DNA from 2 places in the Dietzia sp. ANT_WB102 genome. Region 2 is predicted to be linked to the other one. Evidence: riboswitches for the same ligand, from Rfam matches in the RefSeq annotation. Region 2 holds a riboswitch; the other holds the start of a gene.
The links. A riboswitch is a leader RNA that binds a small molecule or an ion and turns the genes downstream of it on or off. The one in region 2 is predicted to bind thiamine pyrophosphate.
Positions count from the first base shown of each region.

Region 1 (11,380 bases), 560 kb from region 2:
CGCGCATCACCGCGAGCGCCCGCAGTTCGTGACCGGCCTCGAGCGGGCCGTGGTCGCGTTCGCCGGCCGAATTCTTGTCCCGCAACTGGACGATGTCGACCCCGCCGGCCAGCGCCGCCGAGACGTCCCTGCGCAGCGCCGGGAAGTCGCCCGACCAGCCCTGCCCACGGGCCTCCTCGTCGAGGTGCCGACGGGCGTCGATGCAGAGGTAGAGGCGGGCGTCGGCGAGGCGGGCACGGAGGCGGTCGGCGCGAGAGGTCATGCCCACAACCGTAGGCGAGAGCCCCACTAAGCTGACCGTCGTGACTATCGACCCCGGACCTCCCACCGCCCGAACCGGCGCCCGCCGCGTGGCCGTGGTCGGCGGTTCGGTGATCGGTCTGGCGTGCGCGTGGTCCATCGCCCGGTCCGGTCTCGCCTCCGAAGTCGTGATCCACGAGCCTGACGACTCCGCCCCCGACGGTGTGCCCACCTCGGGGGCGGCGTGGGTGGCCGGCGGCATGCTGGCCCCGTTCAGCGAGGCCTGGCCGGGCGAGGAGGAGGTGTTCGCGCTCGGCGTGGACTCCCTGCGGCGGTGGCCGGAGTTCCTCGCCGCTCTCGCGCCGCACGTCCCTCCCGGCCCGCCCGTCCGCACCGCGACCCACACACACATGGTGGCGGTGGACGAGGCCGACGCGCGAGACCTCGACATGGCCATGCAGTGGGCCGCCCGCCAACCCGATCCCACCCGAGGTACCGCGGGCCCGGGCGCGGATGCGGCACCCGGCATCACCGAGGCCGACCTGCGCCGTATCTCCCGGCGTGAACTGCGCGAGGCCGAGCCGTCCCTGGCCCGCGTCGCCCGCGCCGCCTACCGGATGGGCGCCGAGGGCGCCGTCGACAACCGCATCCTCCTGGCAGCCCTGGCTCGTGCCTGCCGCGCCGAGGGCGTGACGTGGGTGCGCAGCGCGGTGACCGCGCTCGACGACGTCGACGCAGACCGCGTCGTGCTGGCCGCGGGCTCCGGGTCCGCCGCCCTGGCAGGTCTGCCGGTGCGCCCCGTCAAGGGCGAGGTACTCCGGTTGCGCGCCCGGCCCGGATGCGAGGACCCGCCCCACGGAGTCGTCCGGGCGTTCGTGCACGGGCGGCCGCTCTACCTCGTGCCACGTGACGGCGGCCTGGTCGTGGGCGCGACCCAGTACGAACACGGTGACGACCGGCAAGTCACCGTCGCCGGTGTGCGCGACCTGCTCGCCGACGCCGAGACGGTCTTCCCCGGGATCGGCGAGTACGAACTGGCCGAGGCCATCGCCGGTCTCCGGCCGATGTCCCCGGACAACATGCCCTTCCTCGGCACCGATCCCACTGACCCGCGTCTCATCCACGCCACCGGGCACGGCCGCAACGGCATCGCCCTGACCCCGGTGACCGTGGCCGCGGTCTGGGCGGAGCTCCGAGGACTGCCCGTGCCGGTGGCGGCGCGTGCGGCCGCCCCGGACCGGTTCAGCCGGGGATGAGCTGTGTGGTCCGGGGCGACTACGGTGGGATGGACAGCAGATGTGAAGCAGGAGGCCCCATGATCGTCACTGTGAATGGCGAGGACCGCACTTTGGCCGACGGCGCGACCGTCCGTGCACTCGTCACCGAGCTGGACCTGCCCGACGACGGCGTCGCGATCGCCGTGGACGGCGTGGTGGTGCCCAGCTCGGAGTGGGACGACGCCCCGCTGGGGGCGGGCGCAGAAGTCGACGTCCTCACGGCGGTCCAGGGTGGCTGAGCCCGCCCCCGCCTCCGGGATCGCGGAGTCGACGGCGCCCGCCTACTCGGCCGACATCGCCGCGGTGCTGGACTCTCCGCTGGTCATCGCGGGCGAGGAGATCGGCTCGCGGCTCATCACCGGCACCGGTGGCGCCGGGAACCAGGAGGTCCTGCGGGAGGCACTGATCGCCTCGGGGACCACCCTGACCACCGTATCCATCCGCAAGGTCGACCTACGGTTGGGTTCGGACGGTCTCGGACTGCTCGGGATGCTGCGGGAACTCGGCATCCGGCCACTGCCCAACACCGCTGGTTGCCGCGGTGCCGCCGAGGCCGTCAAAACTGCCCGGCTCGCCCGCGAGGCGCTCGGCACCAACTGGGTCAAACTCGAGGTGATCGCCGACGAGCGCACCCTTCTGCCCGACGGGGTGGAACTCGTCGAGGCCGCCGAGGATCTGGTAGACGACGGTTTCGTCGTCCTCCCCTACACCACCGACGATCCCGTCCTGGCCCGCCGGCTGGAGGACGTGGGCTGCGCGGCGGTCATGCCACTCGGTGCGCCCATCGGTACCGGATTGGGGATCTGCAACCCGCACAACCTGGAGATGATCGTCGAGCGCGCCGGGGTGCCGGTGATCTGCGACGCGGGCATCGGCACCGCCTCCGACGCCGCTCTGGCCATGGAACTCGGCTGCGACGGGGTGCTGCTGGCCACCGCCGTCACCCGAGCGGAGAACCCGCCACTGATGGCGGCGGCGATGCGCGAGGCCGTCCGGGCCGGGCACGCCGCCCGCGTCGCCGGTCGCATCCCCAAGAGATTCTGGGCGCAGGCCTCCAGCCCGCCGGTGGACTGAGCCCCGCCCGCGCGACAGTGGCGGGCGGTCCCGGTCACTCCTCGATGCGGGGCACCCGACGCACGCCGATACCGCCCATGAGCGCCAGCCCGGTGACCCGAACCACAGGAGCGCCGGGCGGGGCCTGGTGGACCGGGCGCGGATCTGGCCTCCAATGCCCGGACTCCTCGCCGAAGCCGCCCATCAGACCGATCCCCTCGACCTCCACGTGCACGTCGTCCGGGACGTAGATTTCGATCCCTCCCATGATCGCGAACGCCCGGATCGTGGTCTCCTGGGACTGCAACGCGGCTCTGCGCAGGTCGATCTCGATGCCACCCATCAGCGCGAACGCCGTGTGCACCGCGGGAAGGGTCCACGTCCCCGTGCGCTCGACGCCGCCCATGATCGCCAGTGAGGTGGCGGGCCCGCTGCCGCCGGTGACCCGACGAGCCGGGGCCCGGTGAGGGCGGGCCTCCAGCGTCGACTCGTGCTCGCGGTGCGCCACGGGCAGGTCGTGCGTGAGCTCGATGAGCTCGGATCGAAAGCGCGCCGAGTACGCCCGCGAGGTCCGTTCGTCGAACTCGGCGAGTGTGAGTCGCCCCTCCGAGTAGGACTCCTGCAGGAGCCTGGCGGTCGTGTCGCGCTCGGCGTCGGAGGCGCGAACCGACGGAAGCTGGCGGTCCGGCTCGGGGGTGGCGTCGTCCATGGTCACGAGCCTAGACCTGTGCGAGCTGTACGCCGGCTGAGTAGGTGGACGCACGCTGGGCGGAGCCCGGCAGGCACACTGGTGTCCATGATCGAGGTACGGAATCTCACCAAACGCTTCGGCGCCTCTACCGCCGTGGACGACCTCAGCTTCACCGTCCGACCCGGCGTCGTCACCGGATTCCTCGGCCCGAACGGGGCCGGTAAGTCCACGACGATGCGGATGATGGTCGGGCTGGACACCCCCACGTCCGGCCAGGCGCTGATCAACGGGATCCCGTACCGCGAGCTCGAACACCCTGCCCGCCGGGTCGGTTGCCTGCTCGACGCGTCCTGGACCCATGCCAACCGCTCCGCGGGCGCGCATCTGAAGATGGTCGCCGCGGCGGGCGGCGTGGCCCCCACCCGCGTCGACGAGGTGCTCGCCCTGGTGGGCTTGACCGACGTCGCCGGCCGCAAGGTGGGCGGCTACTCGCTCGGCATGCGCCAGCGGCTGGGCCTGGCCACCGCCATGCTCGGGGACCCCGAGGTCCTGCTGTTCGACGAGCCCGTCAACGGCCTCGACCCCGAGGGCATCCTGTGGATCCGCCGTTTCATGCACGCTCGCGCAGCCGAGGGCCGCACCGTACTGGTGTCCTCACACCTGCTGTCGGAGATGGCCCAGACCGCGCAGGACCTCGTGGTGATTGGCCGCGGCAAACTCCGCGCCCAAACCTCCGTCGAGGATTTCCTCTCCGCCGCCACGTCCTCGGTGATCCTGCGCACCCCGCACGTCGACGAGTTCACGGCCGCTGCGCGCGAGGAAGGCATCGAGGCCACGTTCGACCCGGAGCAGGGGGTATTCCTCATCGAGAACCTCCGGGCAACGCTGGTCGGTGACCTCGCCGCCAGCCTGGGGATCACCGTCCACGAACTGCACGAGAAGCGGGCGTCGCTGGAGGAGGCCTTCATGGCCCTCACCGACCAGGACGTCGAATACCACGGTCAGGAGTCCACCCGATGAACCAACTGAAGTCCGAGTGGATCAAGGTCACCACCACGAAGAGTGCCTACTGGCTGTACGCGATCGGCATCGGTTTGGCACTGCTGCTGGCCGGGATCATCGGTCAGTTCGAGCAGACCTCCACCGGGGAGCCGATGGCCGGTGAGCCCGGCGGCGGCGGCGACCCGCTGTTCGCGATCCTCGGGGTCAGTGCGTTCACCGTCCTGCTGGCATGGATCGCCGCAATCGTCGGCGTGACCGGTGAATACCGCTACCACACGATCAAGGCCACGTTCCTCACCACTCCGTCGCGCTGGCCGGCCATCGTGGCCAAGACCGCCCTGTTCGCGGCGCTGTCGATGGTGGTCACGGCCGTCTCGGTAATCCTGGCCCTCCTTGTGGCCAGGGCGTTGTCCCGGAACCAGGGGTGGACGCCGTTCTCCGGGGACGGGCTGACGTACCTGTGGCGCTTCCCCGTTTACGCGGCGTTGGGCACGTTCGCTGTGATGGGGCTGGCGTACATCATGCGCAACGCTGCGGGCACGATCTCGCTGTTCCTGGTGTGGACACTGGCGCTCGAGGGCATGATCTCCTTGATCCCGCGGGTCGGGGAGGACCTGGCCGCCTGGATGCCATTCGCCAATGGTGACTTCTGGACGCAGGGCGAGACGGTCCGCGGCTACATCACGTGGGGCGAGTGGCCGGCGTTGGCGTGGTTCGCCGCCGTGTGCGTGGCCCTGTGGGGCGTCGGGCTGCTGATGACGCTGCGCCGGGACGCCTGACCGTTCGGGCCGCACGCCCGAACCCGAGCCGCGCACCCGCCCCGACCCAGGGGTGTGGCGCGCGGCCCGGTCTCCTCAGTCCTCGCTGATCGGCAGGTAGACGCGACCCCCGCCCGCGGTGAACTCCGCAGACTTCTCGGCCAGGCCGGCCTCGATCGCCTCGACTGTCTCCATCCCGTGCTCGGCGGCGTAATCGCGGATGTCCTGCGAGATCCGCATCGAGCAGAACTTGGGGCCGCACATGGAGCAGAAGTGCGCGGTCTTCGCCGGTTCGGCGGGCAGCGTCGCATCATGGAACGCCATGGCGGTGTCCGGATCGAGGGCCAGGGCGAACTGGTCCCGCCAGCGGAACTCGAACCGCGCGGTGCTCAGTGCGTCGTCTCGGCTCTGGGCGCGAGGGTGCCCCTTGGCCAGGTCTGCGGAATGCGCGGCGATCTTGTAGGTAATCACGCCGGTCTTGACGTCGTCCCGGTTCGGCAGGCCGAGGTGCTCCTTAGGAGTGACGTAGCAGAGCATCGCGGTACCCGCCTCCGCGATCCGTGCCGCACCGATCGCCGACGTGATGTGGTCGTAGCCTGGAGCGATGTCGGTCGCGAGAGGGCCGAGAGTGTAGAACGGGGCCTCCTCGCACCACTCTTCCTCCAGACGGACGTTCTCGACGATCATGTGCAGGGGGACGTGCCCCGGCCCCTCGATCATCACCTGGACGCCGTGCCGCTTGGCGGTCGTCGTGAGTTCGCCCAGAGTGCGCAGCTCTGCGAACTGCGCTTCATCGTTGGCATCGGCGATAGATCCGGGTCGCAGTCCGTCGCCGAGGGAGAACGTCACGTCGTAGCGTGCGAAGATCTCGCACAGTTCCTCGAAGTGGGTGTAGAGGAACGACTCGCGGTGGTGCGCCAGGCACCAGGCGGCCATGATCGAGCCGCCGCGCGAGACGATCCCGGTCACTCGCTTGGCCGCAAGGGGCACGTACCGCAGGAGCACCCCCGCGTGGACCGTCATGTAGTCCACGCCCTGTTCGCACTGCTCGATCACGGTGTCGCGGTACAGCTCCCAGCTCAACCTGGTGGGATCTCCGTCCACTTTCTCGAGTGCCTGGTAGATCGGCACCGTGCCGACGGGGACGGGCGAGTTGCGCAGGATCCACTCGCGGGTCTCGTGAATGTCCCTGCCGGTGGACAGATCCATGATGGTGTCGGCGCCCCAACGGGTAGCCCACACCATCTTCTCGACCTCCTCGGCGATCGAACTGGTGACCGCTGAGTTCCCGATATTGGCGTTGATCTTGGTGAGGAAGCGTTTGCCGATGATCATCGGCTCACTCTCCGGGTGGCGGTGGTTGGCCGGGATGACCGCTCGACCCGCGGCGACCTCCGACCGCACCAGCTCGACTCCGACCCCCTCGCGGGCGGCAATGAACCGCATTTCCGGCGTGATATGACCCGCGCGAGCCCAGGCCAGCTGGGTCCGGACGCGCGTGGGGATCTCCACCGACGCAGCGGCGGGGTCGGGGTGGGTCCAGTCCTGCCGCGTGGGTGGCAGGCCGGAAGCGAGATCGTGGCAGTGGTCGGCGGAGGGGTACTCCGTGTAGGGGCCGGAGGTGTCGTAGACGTCGAAGTCCGTACCGTCCGTCAGAGAGATCCGCCGGGCTGGCACGCGAAGTGTGCTGCCCGCCGAGGGGACTTCGAGGTAGGTCTTGCGGCTCGCATGGATGGGGCCGCAGGTCACGGCGCCTGACGGGGTGGTGCCCTGGCCGTCTGCGAATATAGCTCTGCCCATGGTGGTGTCAATCTCCCTACGCCGGCATGATCCGGACAGGTTCGACGGTCGACGACCCGGCTGGTCGTCCTCTCAGCCCGCGCTCCGAAGCGGACTCCCGTGTGGATGAGTATTGAATTGTGCAGGGGGCAGCGTACCCCGACGAGTAGCATCGCCAGTGGAACACACTCTGCAGAAGGGGTTCTGATGTCCGCTGACACGTCGTTGGTTCTGGTCCACAACACCGATAGAGACCGGTTCGAGTTGTGGGACGGCGAGACCTTTATGGGCTTGGTCGGTTACGAGAAGGACGGCGAGGTCTACATCCTCCTCCATACCGTGATCGAGGAGCGGTTCGGCCAACAGGGGATCGCTCGTCTGCTGGTCAGCTTGGTGCTCACACGACTTCGACTCGACGGGCTCAAGATCCGGCCGGTGTGCAGCTATGTGCGGCGCTTCCTCGTCCGATTCCCGGAGTACCAACTCCTCGTCGCTTCGGAGTGACCACCGCCTCAGAGTGACCACCGCCTCAGAGTGACCACCGCTGCAGGCGACAGTCGCCTGAGCCGGTGGCCGGTGCCAGCCGGTGGGGGAGCCGACCTAACCTGACCCCAGACGACCAGCGATCCAGAGGACTTCCATGACGTACCCGCCGCAAGGCCACAGCGCCGGCGATGACTACACCGGCGGCGATTACTCCGGCGTTGACGACCCGACGCGGAGCCCGTATGGCCAAGGCCCATTCGGCAACGGCTCAACCGGGCAGAACCCATACAGTCAGGGAACCTACGAACAGGGGGCCCACGAACAGAGCGTGTACGGCCAGGGTTCGTACGGGCAGACCGACTTCAGCGCCCAAGCCCCAGGCTACGGGGCGCAGACCCCGTCCTACACGGGTGCGGGCGGGTACGGGGCCGCCTCGGTCGCTAACCCCGGCCCACCGTCGAACGTCGGCTGGGCGGTCGCGTCAATCCTGTTCTTCTGGCCACTGTCGTTCGTCGCGATGACCCGCGCCCTGGAGGTCTATCCGCTATGGGCCGCCGGGCGCCACGCCGAGGCGGAGGCCGCGAGCGCCACGGCCAAAAAGCTCGGCATAATCTCAGTGGCCATCGTGGCGGTGCTCATCGTCCTGTACTTCATCTTCATCTTCGCGATGGTGGGGCTGGCCTCGAGCGGCTTTTAAGCCCAGGCTGGCCCGCGACTAGGCCAAGCCCAGGCGCGGTGCCTCGATCGCGGGGCACGCGTCCATCACCACGTCCAGCCCGGCATCTTTCGCCCGCTGCGCCGCAGCCTCGTCGATCACGCCCAACTGCAGCCACACCGCCTTGGCACCCTTGGCGATCGCATCGTAGACCACGCCGCCCGCGAGCTGCGAGTTGACGAACACGTCGACCACATCGATCTCGCCGGGAACGGACGCGAGATCGGGGTACCCTTGCTGACCGTGCACCGTCTCGGCCTTCGGGTGGACCGGAACGATCTCGTGTCCGAGGTCGCGGACATAGGCGGCGATCCGGTACGCGGTGCGCTCGGTGTTGTTCGACAGGCCGGCGACGGCCCATCGACCCTTCTCCGAAAGCAGACGCGTGACGACGGCCGGGTCATTGGTATGGCTCATACACAGTGCAATGCCCGATCTCGCCCAGACATTCCCCACCATCCCCTCCGCTAGTCCCCGGCGGTGGCGTGCGCGGGGACATCGCTTCGCTCACTGGCGCTCCCTCCGCTAGTCCCCGGCGGCGTCCTTGCCGCGCTGGACGATCTTCGGGTCCGGGTCAAACACCACCTGCGGGTCCTTCTCCGGGTAGTCGAACTGGTTGAGGAAATGGCGCATCGCGTTGATGCGGGCACGCTTCTTATCGTTGGATTTGATGGTGATCCAGGGCGCCCACTCGGTGTCCGTGCGGCGGAACATCGCCTCTTTGGCGTGGGTGTATTCCTCCCACTTGTCGAGGGACTGCAGGTCCATCGAGGACAGCTTCCACCGCCGCACCGGGTCCAGTTGGCGGATCGCGAACCGCGTCTTCTGCTCCTCGCGGGTGACGGAGAACCACAGTTTGGTCAACCCGATCCCGGAATCGACGAGCATCTTCTCGAACATGGGCGCCTGCTCCATGAACGTCTCGTACTGGGAATCGGTGCAGAAGCCCATCACCCGCTCGACACCGGCGCGGTTGTACCACGATCGGTCGAACAGGACGAGCTCACCGCGACTGGGCAGGTGAGCTACGTAGCGTTGGAAATACCATTGGTACATCTCGGTCTCGGTCGGCTTGATCAGCGCGACGACCCGAGCCTGACGGACGTTGATGTATTCGGTGAACCGCTTGATCGTCCCGCCCTTGCCGGCGGCGTCGCGACCCTCGAACACGATCACCTGACGATGCCCGGTCTCGGCCTGCCAGTTCTGGAACTTCAACAACTCGATTTGCAGCAGATATTTCTCGACCTCGTACTGGTTGCGGTCCATCCGATTGTCGTACGGGTAGTTCTCCCGCCACGTGTCGACGGCGTTGCCGTGGATGTCGATGAGGTCCGGGTCCTCACCGTGGTCGTCGCGGACCGTGAACCCCTCGGCGCGCAGCCGGTCGATGTAGTGGCGCAGTTGGAATGTGGACATGGCTCAGTCGAGGTCCACGACGACCGGCGCGTGGTCCGACGCGCCCTTACCCTTGCGTTCCTCGCGGTCGATGAACGCCCCGGTGACCCGGGTGGCTAGTGCAGGGGAGTGCAACTGGAAATCGATGCGCATGCCCTGCTTCTTGGGGAAGCGCAACTGCGTGTAGTCCCAGTAGGTGTAGACGCCGGGCCCGGGAGTGTGGTCGCGGGTGACCTCGCGGAACCCGGCCCCGTCGAACGCGGCGAACGCCAGCCGCTCGGGATCGGAGACGTGGGTCTTGCCGTCGAAGACCTCCATGTCCCACACGTCCTCGTCGAGCGGCGCAACGTTCCAGTCGCCCACCAACGCGATCTGGGCGTCGGAATCCGCGGCCAGTTCGGCCACCGCGTGGTCGCGCAGGCGGGCCAGCCACTCCAACTTGTACGTGTAGTGGGGGTCGTCCAGCTCGCGACCGTTCGGCACGTAGAGGCTGTACACGCGGACGCCGTCGCAGACCGCCGAGATGGCGCGGGCCTCCGGGGCCTGCGAGGCCTCGGGGTCTTTGTGGAAACCAGGCATCCCGTCAAATCCCCGGCGCACGTCCTCGAGGCCCACCCGGGAGGCCACGGCGACGCCGTTCCACTGGCTCAGCCCGAAATGGGCGACCTCATAGCCGAGGTCGCGGAACGACTCCTCCGGGAACTGTTCGTCCTTGCACTTGGTCTCCTGCATCGCCAGGACGTCGACGTCGGAGCGTTCGAGCCAGGCGAGCACGCGGTCTTTTCGGGCACGGATCGAGTTCACATTCCAGGTGGCCAGGCGCATGGGACAGAGTCTATTGCCCGCCGTGCGGCGGTGTCACCGGAGTAGGCGGTGCCGGACGAGGCCGCGGAGCGAACGGTGCCTGGGCGGGGTGGGAGACTCCGACCGGGGCCGGGGGTCGACGACTAGTCGACGACGACGTGGCGCAGCGAATGGTGCGGTTCCAGCCCGAGCTTGGCCCACAGTCCACGCCCGGCGGAGTTGTTCGCGAACACGTGCAGGTGACATTCCTGCGCCCCGAGGCTCACTCCCCAGTCGACGAGCGAGCCGGTGACCACCTCGGCAAGTCCGCGACGGCGGTGGCCGTCCGCGGTCTCGACGCAGGAGACCGCGATTCTCGCGGCGCCGTCGGGTCCGGCGGTGACGGCGCCCCGGGCGATCGCGGCCAACTCCCCGCCTTCCTCGAGCCTGGCGAACACGGCGTGGCCGCCGGGGCCGGGTTCGCCGGCGTCGGGTCCGGTGCTGACGAGCCCGGCCGTGGCGAGCATGGCAGGCCGGACGCGCTCGGGGTCCAGGCCAGCGGTGGCGTGGTAAAGCGCCAGCCAGTCGTCGTCGGGGCGTTCCGCTAGCGTGACCGCCGGGCGGCTGTCGGCGGGGAACGCGGCGTCGACCACCTCGAGCAGGTCGTGGCTGTCGACGGTGCAGAGCAGTAGTTCACGGTCAGCCCGGATCCGCCCGGGATCCACGTGCGCACCGTTGAGCATCATCTGGTCGGACCGGACCAGCCGGTCCACGTCCACCAACCGCAGTGGCAACCCGCGGGCGGCGTACCAGTCGCGCACCCCGTCGAGCTCCGCACAACTGGCCCACGGCAGGACGGGCACGGCCGAGTTGCCGCGGTACGACCAGTCGTCACCCGCACGGCAGAACCATCCGTCGACCAGGGAGTACTCCGTGCCGGGCCACGCCAGCGCGCCGGCGTACTCGTGCGCCCGGATGTCGCGAGCCCGCACCGGCCGCGGCGGGATCACCTTGAGTACCGCGATGGTCGCGTCGGGGATCCGCACCTGCTCACCGGACTCGCGAGAGACGACCAGTTCCGGCTCGAGCTCGACCACGTGGCCGATGACATCCGTGTACAGGTGTGAGGTCTGGCCTGCCTCCAGATGCCGACGCACCACCACGCGATCGCCCACCGCGACCTGGCGGCCGGCGTTCC
Region 1 covers NZ_VOBA01000001.1:1,214,545-1,225,924, forward strand. The annotation lists gene thiE (thiamine phosphate synthase) at 1-262, opposite strand, end outside; gene FQ137_RS05515 (FAD-dependent oxidoreductase) at 303-1,496, shown strand; gene thiS (sulfur carrier protein ThiS) at 1,556-1,756, shown strand; gene FQ137_RS05525 (thiazole synthase) at 1,776-2,591, shown strand; gene FQ137_RS05530 (DUF1707 domain-containing protein) at 2,626-3,279, opposite strand; gene FQ137_RS05535 (ABC transporter ATP-binding protein) at 3,367-4,281, shown strand; gene FQ137_RS05540 (ABC transporter permease) at 4,278-5,042, shown strand; gene thiC (phosphomethylpyrimidine synthase ThiC) at 5,118-6,821, opposite strand; TPP riboswitch at 6,817-6,932, opposite strand; gene FQ137_RS05550 (GNAT family N-acetyltransferase) at 7,008-7,304, shown strand; gene FQ137_RS05555 (CD225/dispanin family protein) at 7,441-7,983, shown strand; gene FQ137_RS05560 (CoA-binding protein) at 8,002-8,418, opposite strand; gene ppk2 (polyphosphate kinase 2) at 8,527-9,420, opposite strand; gene FQ137_RS05570 (exodeoxyribonuclease III) at 9,424-10,224, opposite strand; gene FQ137_RS05580 (GNAT family N-acetyltransferase) at 10,347-11,380, opposite strand, start outside.
Region 1: it holds a riboswitch for thiamine pyrophosphate, as region 2 does, so the genes downstream of both, thiC (phosphomethylpyrimidine synthase ThiC) here and FQ137_RS03000 (3-oxoacyl-ACP reductase) in region 2, are expected to answer to the same signal.

Region 2 (11,380 bases):
TCGGTGGTCGCGGTGCTCGCCACTCTTGCCGGTCTCGCGCTGCTCATCGGGCAGATCCCGTCACAGCCGGGCAACACCGTCCTCCGTTTTCACGACCGGGATCGCACGGTGCTGGCCTCCGTCGAGCCCGCGGTCCTCGAACGCGCGCTCGCTGACCACGTCGCGGATGTGCCAGGTGTCCTCGACAGCTCGGTCCACGTCTCGGGCTCGACCGTCGACCTCTGTGTTCAGGCGGAGATCGCGGTGTCCGAGGGCGCGGAGGTGGAATGGACGATCGGGCAGGCCCGCCGCCTGCTCGCCGCTGACGTGAGCACCGCCCTGGGTTCGGCACCGAGACGTGTCGACCTGCTCGTTCGGCTGCGCTCGACCGCCGCACCGTCCCGGCTGAGTACCGATGACGCGCACGAGCGCGCGCCCGGAGGCCGCCGACACGAGAACCGTCCGAGCGCCCCACGGACCCGGACCCCCGAGACCGTATGACGGTGAGTGCCGACGACGACGAAGTGGGTGACCGCGTCCTCGTGCTGCGAGCACAGGACGGCGACATCGGCGCATTCGAGCTGCTGGTCGACCGGCACCAGGGGAGGTTGTTCCGCATCGCCTACCTTACGGTGGGAGATCGCCAGGACAGCGAGGACATCGTCCAGGAGAGTCTGTTGCTCGCGTGGCGGAGGCTGCACCTGCTGGACGACCCCGACGCATTCCGGAGTTGGCTCTCTCGCATCAGCTCCCGACGCGCGACCGATGTGGCACGGCGCCGACAGCGACGCGCCACAGAGGCGCAGCCGACCGAGGTCCTGGAGCGCCGCGAGGACGAGCGACCCGGATCCGACCCGGCACACACCACCCAGGTGAACGTGCAGCTGCAGGCACTCGCCCGGGCGCTGGGGATGTTGGAGCCTGGTTTACGTTCGTGCTGGGCACTGCGGGAGGTCGAGGGAATGACCTATCGGGAAATCGCCACGATTTTGGGGATCACCGAGGCGACGGCGCGGGGACGCCTCGCGCGTGCCCGGGCACAAGTCATCCAACAGATGGAGGAATGGAGGTGAGCCCCATGGACGATCCGTCCGGCTCCCGAGAACGGGACGAGAACGCCGCGACCAGTCAGTATCTCGAGCTGATTCGCGCCCTGCACAGTGAGTGGGACGAGTTGGAAGAACGAGGCGAGGTCGGCGTCCAGCTGTCGCGCCGCGCCCGGGTGAGTCTCACCGAGTCGGTCCGCGCCGATGTGCGTCACGGCGCCCAGGTGCGCATGCCGAACACCGCTCTCGGCCCCTTTACCCTGTCCGAACTGTCACTACGTACCCTCGTCCGCGCGACCGTGGACCGGGTGCCCGACGCCGTGGCGTTGAAGACCTCGTTTGATCACGCGGCCAGCCCGGACTGGCGCACTCGAGGAACCCCGCAGAGGATTTCCTGCCGCATCTCCGCCAGTACCGCCGCACCCGACCTACCAGCACTCGCCGACCGGATTCGTACCTCCGTCCAGGCCGCCTGCGCACAGGATCTCGACCTGAACGACGTCGTCGTCGACATCCACATCGAGGATCTCCATGACAGCTGAGCCCGCCGCCGCCACCATCGCCGACCTGGTCACCGCGGTTCCGGGCGTCCAGGGCATCGAACCCGGCATCGGGACCACGCTGCGTACCCTGGACGCGCGTATCCGACGCGTCGGCGGCGCCGCGCACCACTTCGGTCTCCACGTGGACAGAGACCAGAACACCGTGGTCGTGGAGGTGTGCGTGGACCACTCCCGGGCGGTCCGCCATATCGTGCGCGATATCCAGGACGTTGTCCGCACCTCGCTCCAGGGCGCGTTCTCGTCTGACCCGGTGGTCCTGGTTCGAGTGCAGTCCCTGCAGGTAGCGGGCACCGGGCGCGGCTCCTGAACGGACGGGCCCGGCCCGGATCGGGGTCGGCGTGAGGGAAGATGGACCCATGGCTGGATTCCAGGAAGACGTTCGCGTCGACAAGCGTGGGCCGACCGGAGGCGGGGAGCATCTCGCTGACACCTCGGAGTCGCACAACCGGGGAACTGTCGCCCGCGTCGTGCGTGATTATCCGTTGGTGATCGCGTCGGTGCTGGTCCTCGCGGTGGTGTTGGGGTTGCTGCTCGCTGGACAGAACGGGCTGGCGCAGTGGATCGGCTCGATATGGGCCGGGGCCGTGGCGTTGTGGGTCGCCTGGGGAATGGTCCGCGACCTGATGGCGGGGCACTGGGGGATCGACATACTCGCGGTCACCGCCGTGACCGCGACCGTGGCGGTGGGCGAGTACGTCGCCGCGCTCGTGGTGGTACTGATGCTCACTGGTGGCGAGGCGTTGGAGGATTACGCCGCGGGGCGGGCGCGCCGAGAGTTGAATGCGCTCCTCGATCGCACCCCACGGACCGCGCGCAGGGTGCTCGACGACGGCTCCGTGGAGGAGGTCCCGGCAGAGGACGTGCAACCGGGGGAGCTGCTGCTGCTGCGGCCGAGCGAGGTCCTTCCGGTCGACGGCCACCTCGAGGACGACGAGGCCGAGCTGGACGAGTCCTCGATCACGGGCGAGAGCCTGCCGGTTACGCGGCAGCGCGGGGAGAACTTGCTGTCCGGTTCAGTCAACGGCACCCGCGCCATCCTGGTGCGGGCTACCAGTAGCGCCGCCGACAGCCAGTACGCGCGGATAGTCGAGATGGTCCGCGCCGCCTCGGAGTCGAGGGCGCCGGTGGTCCGGCTCGCCGACCGCTATGCCGTCCCGTTCACCGTGCTGGCCCTGACGATCGCGGGCGCAGCCTGGTGGTATTGGTCCGACCCGGTGGTCTTCGCCGAAGTGCTCGTCGTGGCCACCCCCTGCCCACTACTAATCGCCGCGCCCGTGGCGTTCCTCGGGGGGATGGGACGGGCGGCACGCACCGGTGTGGTCGTCAAGGACGCGGGAACCCTCGAGCGCCTAGCGGACGTGCGGACCGTGGCCTACGACAAGACCGGGACGATGACCTACGGTCGCCCCGAGCTGGTGGCCGTCCACCCGGCGCCCGGGTCGCAGTGGGACACCACGGCTGGTGAACTCGAATTGTTGCAACTGACGGCCTCGGCAGAGCAGTACTCGTCACACGTGGTGGCCGCGTCGGTGCAGGATGCCGCCCGCCAGCGGGGGCTGGAGTTGCTACCCGCCGAGGACGCGCAGGAGGAGGCCACCAATGGTGTCACCGCCACGGTGGACGGGCGGGCGGTGGTCGTCGGCAAACGTCTGTTCGCGGCCGAGCACGCCGGGCACGTGCCCGAGGCTCACCTGGAGCCGGGTCAACTGGCGGTGTATGTCTCGATAGACCGAGAATTCGCCGGTGTCGTCATCATGGCGGACCAGCTGCGCGAGGACGCGAGAGACACGGTCGTCGCGCTTGGCGACCTGGGCGTGACCGACCAGCTGGTGCTCAGCGGCGACGCGCAGACCACGGTGGACCACATCGCGACGGCCGCCGGATTGGATCAGGCATGGGGCGAGCTGCTGCCGCAGGACAAGGTGCGCCTCATCCGCGAGCTCCCCCACCGCTCGGTGATCATGGTGGGCGACGGCGTCAACGACGCGCCGGCACTGGCCGTCGCCGACATCGGCATCGCGATGGGCGGCCGGGGCTCGACCGCGGCCAGTGAGTCAGCGGACATCGTGATCCTCACTGAGCAGCTGGGACGCGTGGCCAGCGCGGTGCGCGTGGGACAGCGCACCATGCACGTGGCGCTGCAGAGCATCTGGATCGGCATCGCACTGTCCGTCGGATTGATGCTGGTCGCCGCGACGGGCTCGATCCCCGCGGTGGTGGGTGCACTCAGCCAGGAGGTGGTGGATCTGGTGGTGATCCTCAACGCCCTGCGCGCGATCCGCCCGGGACGGGCGGAGCGCGCCGCACTCGCAAGTGCCCTACCGTCACGACCTGGTGAGGAACGCGACGACCGCTGATTCGAAGGCGGCCTTCTGCTCAATCATCACCCAGTGCCCGCAGTTCGGGAACACGTGGATCTCCCCGTTGACGAGCAGGCGCATCGGCAGCAACGACATGTCGAGCGGGCTCACGCGGTCGTCGCGACCCCAGGTGATCAGCGTGGGGGCCCGGACCGCCCGGAGCCGGGTCCACGCCGGCACCGACTCCGGGTCGCGGGCGTCGGCCGCCATGCGTTCGAGAGCGGCGCGACCGTACATCATTCGGGAGCTGGCGAGGGTCGCCGCGTCGGTCGCGTGCGCCCAGCGCTGCTCGATCATGTCCTCGGTGACCAGAGAGCGGTCGAAAACCATCGAATGCAGCCAGTCGACGAGACGCTCCCGCGTCGGGTCCTCCACGAATTCACTCAGGCGCACGATCCCCTCACCCGGGGACGGGGCGAACAAGGACGCCCCGGCGCCGCCGATCGTCACCATCTTGTCGACCCGCTCGGGGGACGCCGCCGCGAAGTCGATCCCGACGAACCCGCCCATCGAGTTGCCGAGCAGGTGGACCCGGTCGAGCCCCATCCCGTCCAGGAACGCCCGCACGGCGGTCTGTGCCGAAACCATAGGATGCGGGGCCCCGAAGTCGTCGCTGACGCCGAAGCCGGGCAGTTCCACGACGAACGTCCGGAAGTGCTCGGCAAAAGCCGGTACGTTCCCGGCGAAATTGCGCCACCCAGTGACCCCGGGCCCGGACCCGTGGAGCATCACCAGCGGCGGTCCCTCGCCGGCCTCGCGGTAGCGGAGCACCCCGTGCTCGGTCGACAGTTCCCTGAGTTCGGGCTCCCGGGTGTGGTCAGCAGTCGCACTGGTCATGCGATCACCTTCCCACCGCATCGACGACCCTGGTCCGCACTTCCCGTTCACCGGGAATGCTCAGACCACCCGTGCCCACCTCAGCGGGTGTAAAATCCGGGAGTGGCGTCGACGCTCAGCCGTTCTAGACGGCGGTAGCTGATGAGCCACCGACCTGCGACCTTCCGGTACTCCTCGTGATAGAAGCCGTACCCGTGCAGCCATTCGGTTTCCGAGCCCCGGGTGAACCACAGCCGGTCCTCCATCGCCCACACGCCGACCGCCGTGGTCTCGGAAGTGAGCGTGATCTCCGGAGTGTGGCCGTGGTGCACGCTGGTCACCGGAACGTCACCGTCGAGGGTGGCGCGGATGGCCGCCGTCAGTGCGGCACCGCCCACCACGGGGCCGCCACGCGCCGTGCTCACCGCGGATTCCGAATCCTCAGCGGGCCGCGCGGCGCCCGGACTGTTCCACGAGTCGCTGACGACGTCGTCGGTATGGAACGAGGCGTAGCGCTCCCAGTCCTTGGTGTCCATACAGCGCAGTCGGCCCGCGAACACCTTCTTGATCTCCTCGACCGCGAGGAGCTGCTCGGCGGCGGACATCCTGCCGTTGTGTTCTTGTGCGTACATGGCCATTGCCGTTGCTCTCCTGGGGCTGTCTGGTCCTGATCACCGGGCGGTTCAGCGTCGCATGTTGCGGCCACGTTGTCGCTGAGTTTCACGATTGGTGGGAGTGGCCGGGGCGAGCCTCGGGCGAGCACACCCGTGCTGCGTTGATAGAGAATGAGTCCTCTGGGCTGCGAAAGCACCCAGCCCGAACCGGTTCGGCATACCGGTTACCTGCCGTGATTGACAGCGGAAAGGACTTTCGATGACCACAGGACCTTCGGTGAAGGACCGACGCGCACAGGCGCTCGCGGCCGTCACCGCCCCGGGCCGACCGTTTGAGTTGACGGAGGAGGAGGTCCGCGGCCACCGGATGCAGGTGTTCCGGCACCGTCGGCGGTCCCTGGGGCAGGTTCTGAATGACTCGGCGGACTTCGGCGATCGTGAGTACCTCGTATCCGGGGACCTTCGTCTGACGTTTTCCGAGCATCACACGCGGGTCGCCTCGGTGAGCCGGATGCTGACCGAAGAATACGGCGTGGTCAAAGGCGACCGGATCGCTATTTTCGCGGCGAATAGCGCGGAGTGGGTGATGACCTTCTGGGCGGCCACCTCGATCGGCGCGGTCGTGGTGGGGATGAACGCGATGTGGTCGGCCCGGGAGGCCGCGTACGCGCTTGAACTCTGTACGCCCGCGCTCATCGTCGCCGATGAGAAGCGACGCACCCTTCTAGACGCCCCCGGTGTACCGGTCCTGTCCACCGAGACGGATATTCCTCGATTGTCGCTGGCGGTCGCCGACCCGGAGACCCCGGACACAGAGATTGACGAGGACAATCCCGCTGTCATCATCTTCACCAGCGGCACTACCGGCCGACCCAAAGGGGCGACCCACTCACACCGCAACGTGATCGCTGCGGCGGACTACTTTGGCGTCAACGACGCCGCGAGCGCGGAGATGGGAATCCCCCGACCCGAGCAGCGCCGCGTGCTTCTCATCGCCCCTCTGTTCCACATGATGTCGCTGCACAACCTCGTGGTCCCACGCCTGGTTTTCGGCGACGCGGTGATCGTCTACCCCGGAAAGTTCGACATCGACCGGGCGCTGCGCCTGATCGAGGCGGAGCGGGTGACCCAGTGGGGCATGGTCCCGACGATGGCGACCCGGCTGGTCGGGCATGGCGACCTGTCGTCCTACGATCTCTCGTCGCTGACGGCGATCTCCCTGGGGACGGCGCCGTCCTCGCCGGGCCTGAAGGCCGCCCTGCGGGAGATGCTCCCGGTTGCGGCCGCCTCCCTGGGCACCACCTACGGACTCACGGAGTCGAGTTCTGCCGCGACTATCGCCTCCGCTGCGGACCTGGAGCGCTACGAGGACTCCGTCGGCACCCCGGTCGTGACGATGCAGGTGGAAATCCGTGACCGTGACGGTGTCCCTGTTCCCGATGGGGTGGAGGGTGAGATTCATCTGCGTGGGCCCCTGGTGATGCTGGGCTACTGGAACGACCCCGAGGCGACTGCGAAAGCCCTCGACGCGGAGGGGTGGCTGCGCACGGGGGATATCGGCGTGATGATCGACGGGCACCTGCGTATCCGCAGTCGCCGCTCCGATCTCATCATCCGGGCTGGGGAGAATGTCTATCCGGCTGAGGTCGAGGCAGTGCTGTTGGAGCATCCGGACGTGCGCGACTGTGCCGTCGTGGGTGCCCCACACGAGGACCTGGGGCAAGAGGTCGCGGCGGTGGTGGTGACCGCAGGTGACATCAGCGAAAGCGACCTCGACGATTTCATGCGGGAGCGCATCGCTCGCTACAAAGTGCCGAGCCGCTGGGTGCTGACCCAGGATGACCTACCGCGCAACGCCACCGGGAAGGTGGTGCGGCACCGGCTCGGTGAGTTCATCGAGCCGGGAGCGAAAAGCTAGGCAGGGGACGCGGGCAGGGCCGTCACAACCGGCCGTCATCGACCCCCGAGCAACTCCCGCAACGATCTCGCGCCCTCGTAGGACCGCCGGAACAGTCCGCGCTCCTGCAGTACCGGGACCACGTGCTCGACGAACTCTTCCAAACCGTGGGGATACATCGGTGGCATGAGGTTGAATCCGTCGGCCGCTCCGGACCGGTGCCAGCGTTCGATCTTGTCGGCGATCGACTCGGGTGTGCCGATCATGGTGCAGTGCCCGCCGCCGGCGGCAAGCGTGCCGAGGAGTTCGCGCACGGTAGGCGCGTCCTTCTGGATGATGCGCAGGATGGTCTCGTACCGCCCCTGCGGGCCCGTGAACTCGGACAGTGGTGGCAGCGTGGGCACGGGGGCGTCGAGTTCCCAGTCGGAGCAGTCCTGTTCGACGAACATCGACAACTGAGCCAACGACTGCTCGACCGGAAGCAGCGCGTCGAGTTCGGCCTTCTTCCGTTTCGCCTCCTCCATCGTCGAGCCCACATAGGTGACGAGCCCCGGCATGATGACGATCGCGTCACCGTCCCGACCCGCCGCCCGCGCGCGCTGCCGGAGATCGGAGGCGTAAGACTTCGCCGACTCCGCGTCGTAGGCCACCGCATAGATGCCCTCTGCGCGGCGGGCTGCCAGGTCACGCCCCTGTTCGGAAGATCCGGCCTGGAACAGGACGGGCCGCCCCTGCGGGGAACGGGGCACGGTCAGCGGCCCGTCGACGAGAAAGTGCTCGCCGTGGTGGTGGATCGGCCGCACCTTGTCGGGATCGGCCCACAGTCCGGCGCGATCGAACACGAGGGCGTCGGCATCCCAGGAGTCCCACAGGGCGAGGGCCGCGCCGACGAACTCGTCGGCCCGCGCGTACCGCTCCGCGTGCGCGGGCATTGCCTCGAGTCCGTGGTTGCGGGCCTCGGCGTCGAACATCGAGGTCACCACGTTCCATCCGACGCGGCCGCCGCTGATGTGGTCGAGCGAGGCGAGCATGCGGGCGGCGTGGAAGGGCGTGTAAAAGGTCGTCGACACGGTGGTGACGAGCCCGACGTGATCGGTCGCGCGCGCCATGGCGGCCAGCGCGGTGAGGGGCTCGAGGAACCACCACGAGCCGCCAGCCGGGTCGAGCACGGAATGGCCGTCGGCGAAGAACACCGCGTCGAGGCAGCCGCGCTCGGCGGTGCGGGCGAGCTCCTCGTAGTAGGTGATGTCGCCGAGCCGTTCGACCGGGGAATCGGGATGACGCCACGCGGCGGTGTGGTGGCCGCAGCCGAAAAGGAACGCGTTGAGGTGCAGCATCGCAGGCTCAGCCCTTGACCAGTCCGCCGTCGACGATGAGGTTCTGCCCCGTCACCGCCCGGGACCAGGGGGAGGCGAAGAACAAGAGGGCGTCGGCCAGCTCGGCCGGCTCGGTCACCCGACGCAGCGGGGTGCCGGAGGCGATGAGATCAAAAACCTCTTCGGGCGTGGCGGAACTCGCGTCCGTGGTGCGCAGGAGTCCTCCGGAGACCATGTTGACCGTGATGTTGTCCGGGCCCAGGTCGGTGGCGAGGGTGCGGGTGAGTGACAGTGCGGCCGCTTTCGCCGCGGTGTAGTCGTGGTACGGGACGACGGGGTGCTGGAACAGGTTGGTGCCGATGGTGACGATGCGCCCGAAGCCGATCTCCCGCATACCGGACAGGGCAGCCTGGGTGGTGGACAGGGTCGCCTTCACGGCACCGCGCAACTGGGTGTCGAAGTGCTCCCACCGGATGGTTTCCGGCGTGGGCCGGGCATCGCCGTTGAACTCGAAGTCCACGAGCGCGTTGTTAATTACGGTGGTCACGGGCGCGCCGAAGTGCTCGCGCGCCGCGGTGAAGAGCCGCCGGACGTCGTCATCGTCAGTGACGTCAGCGCGGATCGCGACGGCGCGGTCCGCCCCGATCTCCGTGACCAGGTTGGAGGCAGCCTCCTCGCTGCGGCGGTAGTTGACGACGATCCGGGCGCCCTCTCGGGCGAACGCCCGGACAATTTCGGAGCCCAGCCCGCGTGCTCCCCCGGTAACCAGAACGATCTGCTCGTTGATACGCATGAGTCTCGCTTTCCGGTGGTACCGGCGAGGAGGAAGCGTTGACCGCTGGACCGGGTGCATTCCCGGCCAGCCGGCGCCTGACGGGGCGCCTGATCGACATTCCTTCGCTAGCACTACCTAGATCAGGTTCGACGGGTGTGTTCTCAGCCGCCCGGTCAGGCGGCACCCCGTGTCTGGCGTCGACTGTAGACGATCACCAGTGGGTACCGCTCTTGCACGTAGAGCCCTCCCGCGCGGTCGGCCTGGATACAGTCTGTGCAGGAGTAGAGTGACGCAGGTCCTACGCATGTCTTCGTGATTGAGGGTGTAGATGTGAGCGACGAATCGAAAAATCCCCGTACCGCGACGGACAGTGGTGGATCAGCACGTCCGCGGGGCAAGGTTCGTCGCGTCGTTGACGAGGTGATGACCCCCGGGCTGGTGCATCCCGCGTTGATCCCCGGAATCGGGGTCGACCGCACCGGTCGGGTGTTCTCCACCAATATCGCCGTGTTCGTCGTCGCCGGCCTGGCTGTCATCGGCGTCATCGCCTGGGCTCTCATCAGCCCGGACAGTGTCCCCACGGTAGGCGACGCCTCGCTGGCCTGGGTCACGGCCAACTTCGGGTGGATGTTCGGTGTCCTGGCGATCGTCTGCCTGCTGTTCATGCTGGTGGTCGGCTATGGAAAGACGGGCGGGGTGAGGCTGGGCGCGGATGACGAGTCTCCTGAGTTCACCACCGTGTCCTGGGTGGCCATGCTGTTCTCCGCAGGGATGGGAATCGGGCTGCTGTTCTACGGGCCGTACGAACCCCTCGTCTACTTCCTCGATCCCCCCGAGGGTTTCACAGCAGATCCGGCGTCGGTCGAGGCCATGCAATCCGCTCTCGCGCAGACCACACTCCACTGGGGACCGATCGCCTGGTCCTTTTACGCACTGGTGGGAGGGGCGATCGCCTACAGCGCGTACCGCAGGGGCCGCGCTCCGCTCATCTCCGCCATCTTCGAGCCGATCTTCGGCTCCAGGACACAAGGGCCGCTTGGCGCGACCATCGACATCTTCGCAATCCTCGTCACGCTCTTCGGTACCGCGATCTCGCTAGGTATCGGCGCGTTGCAGATCGCACGGGGTACCGAGATCGTCACCGGCTGGGGACCTCTGGGTAACGGATTCATCGTGGGAGCGATGGTGCTACTCACGGTGGCGTTCATTATCTCCGCGGTCTCCGGCATCAAGCGGGGGATTCGCGCACTGTCGAATATCAACATGATCATCGCGGGGTTTCTCGCCGTGTTCGTGCTGGTCACCGGGCCGACGATCTTCCTTTTGAACTTCATTCCGGCAGGTGCGATCGACTTCGTCCGCGAGCTGGGCACGATGCTCATGCGCAATCCCACGCAGAGCGAGGACGCCGCAGATTTCATGGGGGCGTGGACAACGTTCTACTGGGCCTGGTGGGTGTCCTGGACCCCGTTCGTCGGCATGTTCATCGCCAAGATCTCCCGCGGCCGGACGCTGCGAGAGTTCGTGACGGTGGTGATCATGGTCCCGTCAACGGTGTGCCTTGTGTGGTTCGGCATCCTCGGCGGCACATCCATGTGGATGAGCTCCAACGGCCAGGGCATGGACGGATCGCGACCGGCGGAAGCGATGCTGTTCGACATGCTCGACAATCTGCCCCTCGGGGCCATCACCTCGGTGGCAGCGCTGATCTCCATCCTCGTCTTTTTTGTCACCTCCGCCGACTCAGCGTCGATTGTCATGGGATCCATCACCCAGCGTGGCAAGCCCGACCCCTCCAGCTGGGTGACCGTCGTGTGGGGTGTCATGCTCGGCGGAACCGCGATCTCACTGCTGCTGGCCGGGGGCGAGGACGCACTGGGCGGACTGCAGTCGATCATGGTCGTCTCGGCACTGCCGTTCGCCTTTGTGGTGATCGGGATGATGTTCGCCTGGTACAAGGACCTATCCACCGATCCGTACATCATGCGTCGCAAGTACGGGCGCCTGGCGATCG
Region 2 covers NZ_VOBA01000001.1:650,941-662,320, forward strand. The annotation lists gene FQ137_RS02955 (hypothetical protein) at 1-480, shown strand, start outside; gene FQ137_RS02960 (RNA polymerase sigma factor) at 483-1,052, shown strand; gene FQ137_RS02965 (hypothetical protein) at 1,058-1,567, shown strand; gene FQ137_RS02970 (hypothetical protein) at 1,557-1,895, shown strand; gene FQ137_RS02975 (heavy metal translocating P-type ATPase) at 1,945-3,945, shown strand; gene FQ137_RS02980 (alpha/beta fold hydrolase) at 3,913-4,785, opposite strand; gene FQ137_RS02985 (nuclear transport factor 2 family protein) at 4,866-5,402, opposite strand; gene FQ137_RS02990 (class I adenylate-forming enzyme family protein) at 5,638-7,296, shown strand; gene FQ137_RS02995 (LLM class flavin-dependent oxidoreductase) at 7,332-8,612, opposite strand; gene FQ137_RS03000 (3-oxoacyl-ACP reductase) at 8,620-9,384, opposite strand; TPP riboswitch at 9,467-9,564, opposite strand; gene FQ137_RS03005 (BCCT family transporter) at 9,697-11,380, shown strand, end outside.